2 linked regions of the Adhaeribacter radiodurans genome follow. The main gene of each other region encodes a partner of the protein of the gene in region 2 in a complex. Links are inferred from orthologs where the notes say so. Each region holds a gene or a part of one and is shown on either strand. Other genes may lie near its edges. The genes, in order: uvrA and mfd.

Region 1 (3,782 bases), 660 kb from region 2 along the record:
AAAATCAGTGGTTCTGTTCATGGGCAGCGACAACATTGTCCACTTTAGTGAAAGTCTTATTCTATTCTAAAGCTGTAATTCTGATGCCGCAGTTTGTGTCTTCACAAACGGCTTTTAGCAGGTTTTCGCCATGCTAGTCAGCTAGTTCCTGCCGCACATAAACAAGCCTCAATCCCGGCTAATTTCCAACATTAAAAAATAAAAATTTAAGAAAATGAGGATAGCCGCCTCTACTTTACGCCTACAGAACAACGCATTTAAATTAAACTAAAAGGGCTGAAAATTAGTTAAGATAAGATTAACCTTAACCTGCTAATACGCTTGTTTTTGCGTATCTTTGCGGATTAATTAAGCCCTGCAATGGCCTCAAAAAAAGAAGCAAATTCCCTTATAGATAATGGTACCGCTACGGCGGAAACTACCGAAACTACCACTACTACCGAAGCACCTTTAATTGAAGTTTATGGTGCTCGGGAGCATAATTTAAAAAATATAAGCCTGCAGATTCCGCGCAATAAGCTGGTGGTGTTTACCGGCATTAGCGGCAGCGGCAAATCGTCGTTGGCCTTTGATACTATTTACGCCGAAGGACAACGCCGCTACATGGAAACCTTCTCGGCTTATGCCCGCTCTTTTTTGGGTGGCCTGGAACGGCCCAACGTAGATAAAATTGAGGGTTTGAGCCCGGTTATTTCCATTGAGCAAAAAACAACCAGCCGCAACCCACGCTCTACAGTTGGCACCATTACCGAAATTTACGATTTTCTGCGTCTGCTCTATGCCCGCACCGCCGAAGCTTTTAGCTACGTAACCGGCGAGCGCATGATCCGGCAGTCGGATGACCAGATTGTGAATCACATTCTCGACAACTTTGATAAAAAGAAATTGATTATTCTGGCTCCGGTAGTAAAAGGCCGTAAAGGTCATTACCGGGAATTGTTTGAGCAAATTCGAAAAATGGGTTTTGTGCGCGTACGCGTAGACGGCGACTTAATGGAGTTGGTGCCCAAAATGCAGGTAGACCGTTACAAAATTCACGATATTGAAATTGTTATTGATAAAATAATTGTAAATACCGAGGACCGTTACCGGATTTCCAGTTCGGTACAAAACGCCTTAACGCATGGCAAAGGCACCGTAACAATTCTGGAGCCGGATACCAACCAAACATACTTCTTTTCGCGGCATTTAATGGACCCGGCTACCGGCATTGCCTACGACGATCCGGCCCCCAATACCTTTTCGTTTAACTCCCCTTACGGTGCCTGCCCCACCTGTAATGGTTTAGGCGAAATTCAGGAAATTACCGAAGAATCCATTATTCCGGATAAAGGGTTAAGTATTAGTCGCGGTGGGATAGCTCCCCTCGGCGAATTCCGTGATATCTGGGTATTTAACCAAATTCAAACCATCCTGAAGCAAAACAAGCTGAGTATTTCCACGCCCATTCAGGACATCCCAGCTTCGGTATTGAACCAATTACTCCATGGTATTGATGAAGATATAATCGTAAAAGCCAAAGGTCAGAACTTTATCACGCAGTTCGAGGGTATTATTAATTTTCTGCGCAAGCAAATGGATTCTGATTCAGATGCTATTCGTACCTGGATTAATGAATATACCCAAACCAGCGTGTGCCCTGAATGCCAAGGCTACCGACTCAAAAAAGAATCTTTACATTTTAAAATTGATGGTCTGCATATTGGCGAATTGGCGCAGTTCAATATTGGTAAATTAGCTGATTGGTTTCAAAACCTGGAAGACCGTTTAAGCGACCGTCAAAATTTAATTGCCCGCGAATTACTCAAAGAAATCCGGAAACGCATTAAGTTTTTACTCGATGTAGGTTTGGAATATTTGAACTTACACCGCTCAGTTCGTACTTTATCGGGCGGCGAGTCGCAGCGCATCCGGCTGGCCACTCAAATTGGAACGCAGTTAGTGGGGGTGTTGTACATTATGGATGAACCCAGCATTGGCTTACATCAGCGCGATAACGAAAAACTGATTAATGCCCTCAAAAACCTCCGCGATATTGGTAACTCGGTAATTGTAGTAGAACACGATAAAGACATGATTCTGCACGCTGATCACGTTTTAGATATTGGTCCGGGTGCGGGAATTCACGGGGGCCATATTGTAGCCGAAGGATCACCTACTGAAATATTTAATTCCGGCAGCCTGACTTCGCAGTATTTAAGCGGCCAGAAACACATTGAGGTACACACTGAAAAACGGCCCGGCAACGGTAAATTTTTAGAATTGAAAGGATCGACCGGGCACAACCTGAAAAATCTCTCGGTAAAATTTCCGTTGGGTAAATTAATTGCAGTTACGGGTGTTTCGGGTAGCGGTAAATCTACGCTTATCCACGATACTTTATACCCTATTCTGAACAAGTACTTTTTTAACGCGAAACGCGACCCCTTGCCTTACAAGGCCATAGAAGGATTAGAGCACATTGATAAAGTAATTGAAGTAGATCAGTCGCCCATTGGTCGTACCCCACGTTCCAACCCAGCTACTTACACCGGAATTTTTACGGATATCCGGGCTTTATTTGCCCAATTACCCGAAGCCAAAATCCGGGGCTATTCGGCGGGTCGTTTTTCATTTAATGTAAAAGGCGGTCGCTGCGAAACTTGCGAAGGAGCCGGTATGCGCACCATCGAAATGAATTTTTTACCAGATGTGTATGTACCCTGCGAAACCTGCAAAGGCAAGCGTTACAACCGCGAAACGTTAGAAGTACGCTTTAAAGGAAAATCGATTACCGATGTATTGGACATGACGGTAGAAAAAGCAGTGGAGTATTTTGATAACCAACCCCGCATTTTGCGGAAGATTAAAATATTACATGAAGTAGGATTGGGCTATATTACTTTAGGTCAGCAAGCCACTACCCTATCGGGCGGCGAAGCGCAACGGGTAAAACTAGCAACTGAATTAGCTAAAAAAGACACCGGTAAAACATTTTACATTCTGGATGAACCCACCACCGGATTGCATTTCGAAGATATTAAGCATTTATCGGATGTAATCCACCGGCTCGTAGACAAAGGCAATACTGTATTGCTCATTGAGCACAATTTAGATATGATTAAAGTGGCCGATTACATTATTGACATTGGCCCGGAAGGCGGAGAACGGGGCGGTACTATTGTAGCACAAGGCACACCCGAAGAAGTAGCAGCCAGCGATAAGGGCTATACTGCGCGTTTTCTGCGTGAGGAACTGCGCACCAGCCAATACATTTAATATGACGGAGTTAAGTCCTATAAAGGCATGGGAATACAGTACCTTTTCATATCACCGTAAGTCAATCTTTCAAATCCTTCCCCCAACCGGGAAGGATTTTTTTATGGCGCTTAAGTTCCTCATTGTAAACACTATTATTAATTTTGTCTTATTACTTTAAATTTCCCGCAATTAAAACAGATTTTTCCGGGCTAAAACTCCTATTATATTTTATTGTAAATCAATAACTTATTCACTATCTTATACTGAATAAGTAAAATGTGATACCTATTCTGGTTATTGCAGGATAAAAAATAAAAATTAAATCCAAAAAAAGTTTTCTCCGTAACAGTTAAGAATTTACTTTGCAGTATAACTTTCAAGTAAAAATAATTACACTTCCGTCAGACTATATTGTTGAGGAGAAACGCTGAGATGAAGGACACGACCCAGTTAAATTTAATCACCACAGATAGCGGAGAGCTTTATGTGGTTGATCATTTGGATCAGGTAGCATTAGGTATTTTAGCCAACGATGATGCTAC
Region 2 (4,268 bases):
TGGTCTGGTGCCGCCAAATGGGGTGCCGATATTTGGTTTCCGGATTTACAGGCGCATGGCCTGCAAGCCTTTGCCTGGATTTATTCCCCGAGTATGCTCAGCCGCTTATCCACGGAAAAAACCTTAACGCACGCTCACCATCCGGATTATATTCAAACCTTCGACGACATAGAAGAAGCAAAGGCCTGGCTGCGGAATGTATAATTTAGTCGATAGACCATGGACCATAGTCCAAAGCAAAAATTTAAAAAGATACGTTTATAGCACTTAAACAGAAGTTTAAGGTAATTTATGGGCAACTAACGCCATTGCCCTTAGATCTTCGTCAGACTAAAATTTACGATTATTTAAAAATTTACCTTCCACCAGCCGGCGCCTTTCCTACTTAGCTTTAGTGCTTAATACTTTCGGTTAACTGCTCAAATACGTCGCAGGCGGCATTTACCGATTTAATGTTGTCAAAAATAACGATCAGTTTGTCTTTGGTTTCTTTCAGCCGCGATTGACGGGGATGTTGCTGCACGTATTTTAAGATGTGGCCAAAAGTTTCTGACTGAAAATATTTGTCGTTATTTACCGAAGAGATATACCCTTTCATTACCTCTTTCTTAATCGTGAGCTTCTCAAAACCTACTTCCTGCGCTTTCCAACGTAGTTTCACAATCTGAATCAACTTCTCTACTGATTCCGGTAAAGGGCCGAACCGATCGATGATACCTTTTTGAATTTTTTCCAGGGCTGGCAAATCTTTTACCCGGTCGAGTTTGCTGTACAGGTTTAAACGCTCCGAAATGTTGCTCACGTAGGTATCCGGTATAAGTATTTCCAGGTCGGTTTCTACGGTACATTCACGCACCACGTCTAGGAATTGGTTCAGGTCTTTTTCAGAGCCCAGGAATAAATCGCGGAATTCGGTTTCTTTTAGTTCTTTAATGGTATCGTCCAGAATCTGGTGGTACATTTCAAAACCTAAATCGTTGATAAAACCACTTTGTTCACCACCCAACAAGTTACCTGCTCCCCGAATATCCAAATCGCGCATGGCTACTTTAAAACCATCACCCAAATCCGAAAATTCTTCTAAAGTGCTCAAACGCTTGCGGGCATCAGAAGGTAAACTGGACACCGGTGGGGTAAGTAAATAACAATACGCTTTTTTGTTCGAGCGCCCTACGCGCCCGCGCATCTGGTGCAAATCGCTTAAACCAAACATGTGCGCCCGGTTAATAATAATGGTGTTCGCATTCGGAATATCCAAGCCAGATTCAATAATGTTTGTGGAAACTAAAACGTCAAATTCGCCTTCCACAAATTTCATCATGCGCTTTTCGAGCTGTTCGCCGTCCATTTGGCCGTGGGCAAAAGTAATGCGGGCATCGGGTACTAATTTCAAAATCAGGTTAGCCATTTCATCCAGGTCGGCCACCCGGTTGTGCACAAAGAAAACCTGACCTCCGCGCTTTAACTCGTACATTACGGCATCGCGGATAATAGTCTGATCGAAAACGTGCAGCTCCGTTTGTACTGGCTGGCGGTTAGGCGGTGGCGTAGCAATTACCGATAAATCGCGGGCACCCATTAATGAAAAATGCAGCGTACGCGGTATAGGAGTAGCCGAGAGCGTAAGCGAATCTACGTTCACGCGCATTTCCTTTAGCTTTTCTTTCGTTTTTACGCCAAATTTTTGCTCTTCGTCAATCACCATTAAGCCCAAGTTTTTAAACTTTACATCTTTACTCACAATGCGGTGGGTGCCAATCAGAATATCGGTTTTTCCTTCGGCAACGCGCTGTAAAGTTTCTTTTATGTCCTTGGCCGTTTTAAAACGATTTACAAACTCTACGTTTACCGGAAATTTTTCTAAACGATCGCGAAAAGTTTTGTAATGCTGCATGGCTAAAATGGTAGTAGGCACCAGTACTGCAACTTGTTTGCTGTCGGTAGCGGCTTTAAAAGCGGCCCGAATAGCTACTTCGGTTTTGCCAAAACCCACATCGCCGCACACGAGGCGGTCCATGGGGTGCGGCTGCTCCATATCGTTTTTGACGTCTTCGGTTGCTTTGGCCTGGTCGGGGGTGTCTTCGTAAATAAACGAGGATTCCAACTCGGCTTGCATAAATCCATCGCGGGAAAAAGCAAATCCCGGTGCCGACTTGCGTTTGGCGTACAGTTTAATCAGTTCGGTGGCAATATCTTTTACCTTGCTCTTAACCCGCTTCTTTTTGTTTTCCCATTCCGGCGAACCCAGCTTGCTCATGCTAGGCGGAGTGCCTTCCTGGCCGGTATATTTACTAATTTTATGCAGCGCGTGAATACTCACGTACAACAAATCATCGTCGCGGTATACCAACCGAATGGCTTCCTGCATTTTACCGCCTACTTCTACTTTTTCGAGGCCGGCAAAGCGGCCAATACCATTATCTACGTGTACCACATAATCGCCGGGTTGCAGCGAGCGTAGTTCTTTTAAGGTAAGGGCCTTGGATTTAGAAAACCGTTCTTTGCTTTTGTATTTATAAAAGCGTTCAAACAACTGATGATCGGTGTACAGGGCAACTTTTACCTGGTCATCGATAAAGCCTTCGCGCAGTGAAATGGTAAGCGCCTGAAATTTTACCGCGTGATCGAGCTCATCAAAAATAGTGGTAAGCCGGTCAATCTGCCGCGGCGAATCGGCCGCAATAATGTTAGTAAAGCCATTGGTTTGGTTATCGTGCAGGTTGCTAACCAGTAAATTAAAATCCTTATTAAATGATGGTTGTGGCTTGGTATTAAAAGTTATGGTTTCGGAAGCTTTAAAGTGAAAGCGTTTGCCAAATTCTACCGTAGTAAACGGCTCCAGTAACTTTTTAAAGCTTTTGCCCGATTCAAATAAGTCTTCGGGCTTAGAAACTACTTTGGTGTTACCACTGGTGAGCATTAAATACTCAAAAGCCTGTTCCGCTTTCGTAAACGATTCATCAATTATATCAATGGCGTGGCGTACGTCTTTAAACCAGAGCCGGGTATTGGAGGGTAAAAATTCTAAAAAAGATTCCCGGGTTTCCTGCAATAATTTGGTTTGCACGTTGGGTACAATGGAAACGCTGTTTTGAGTTTCCACGGAAAGCTGCGTGTTGGGATTAAACGTCCGGATGCTTTCAATCTCATCACCGAACAACTCAACCCGGTACGGCAATTCGTTGGCATACGAAAATACATCCACAATGCCCCCCCGAACGGCAAACTGGCCGGCTTCGTAAACAAAATCGGTGCGCTCAAAATCGTACTCAGTTAAAACTTCCGATAAAAAGTTTACATCCAGTTTTTCGCCCACTTTCGCGCTAAATGTATTCGCTACCAATGATTTTTTATTGATTACTTTTTCAGTAAGGGCTTCGGGATAGGCTACTATTAACAAGCCAGCAGCGGCTTTATTACTAATCTGATTTAGTACTTCGGCCCGCATCAGAATATTGGCATTTTCCGTTTCATCGAACGAATAAGGTCGCTTGTACGACGATGGAAACAGCAAGGCTTCTTGCTTGCCGTTAAATAAATGCTGCAAATCCGATAAAAAGTAAGCTGCTTCTTCTTTATCGTGTAATACACAAACATGGTGGCCGGGCTGTAAACTGCTTACTGCAACGGCCATTACGGCATCTAAACTGCCTGCTAAGCCTTTCAGGTGCAAATGGGCTTTTTCCGGCGATTTAAGGCGTTCTGCAATGGTTTGAACTACCGGATCGAGCCGGTATAGTTCCAGGAAATCCTTTATTTTCAATTTTCTTAATCTTTCAATAAATAAAGAGCAAAGATACGGAATAATCTGCTCGCAAATTCCTTACGCATAATAGGAGCAGAGGGTACATTATCTAACCAAACAAAATATTTTAAAAAACGTACTTTTAAAATGATACTCCTTGATTAATAATTATTTATATTTATCCTTCGAAGATCAGCCACTAGCAGGCGAGTAGTTTAAAGTAATTTTTTAGTCCATTTAAATATAACTAGATGATAAAATGATGTACTCTAAATTTTTAACTCCTGCTATCTTCACAGCCGGAGAGTCTGATATTCGCTCACATATCCGCAGTTTTATGGCTGGGTATACCAAGTGCATCTATCTCACGCTGGTGTTAACCGGAATCGGACTATACCTTCAGTATTTCCAGAATATAACCGATAAACTATTTGTTTTTGCTCTGGGTAGTTTGGTAATATTGTTTATGGGCCAGATGCTGCTTTCCTTCTCTTTCATGCTGAAGAACTTATGGATAGCTTTA

Evidence for each region.
Region 1: the proteins of mfd (region 2) and uvrA are in contact, whole or in part, in a crystal structure (PDB 4DFC), measured with the Escherichia coli proteins. The link is inferred for Adhaeribacter radiodurans from one-to-one orthologs.

What each region holds. Positions count from the first base shown.
Region 1 is NZ_CP055153.1:4,945,222-4,949,003, forward strand. Bases 1-3,458 are described here. They hold uvrA (excinuclease ABC subunit UvrA), read left to right. Parts: upstream 1-360; coding sequence 361-3,258; downstream 3,259-3,458. Also shown: HUW48_RS19640 (hypothetical protein), read left to right, coding at 3,673-3,782. UniProt on the Escherichia coli protein: The UvrABC repair system catalyzes the recognition and processing of DNA lesions. UvrA is an ATPase and a DNA-binding protein. A damage recognition complex composed of 2 UvrA and 2 UvrB subunits scans DNA for abnormalities.
Region 2 is NZ_CP055153.1:5,605,516-5,609,783, reverse strand. Bases 192-4,135 are described here. They hold mfd (transcription-repair coupling factor), read right to left. Parts: upstream 3,764-4,135; coding sequence 392-3,763; downstream 192-391. Other genes in these bases: HUW48_RS22325 (hypothetical protein), read left to right, coding at 4,005-4,135; HUW48_RS22335 (hypothetical protein), read left to right, coding at 192-204. In the rest of the region: more of HUW48_RS22335, read left to right, coding at 1-191; more of HUW48_RS22325, read left to right, coding at 4,136-4,268. UniProt on the Escherichia coli protein: Couples transcription and DNA repair by recognizing RNA polymerase (RNAP) stalled at DNA lesions. Mediates ATP-dependent release of RNAP and its truncated transcript from the DNA, and recruitment of nucleotide excision repair machinery to the damaged site.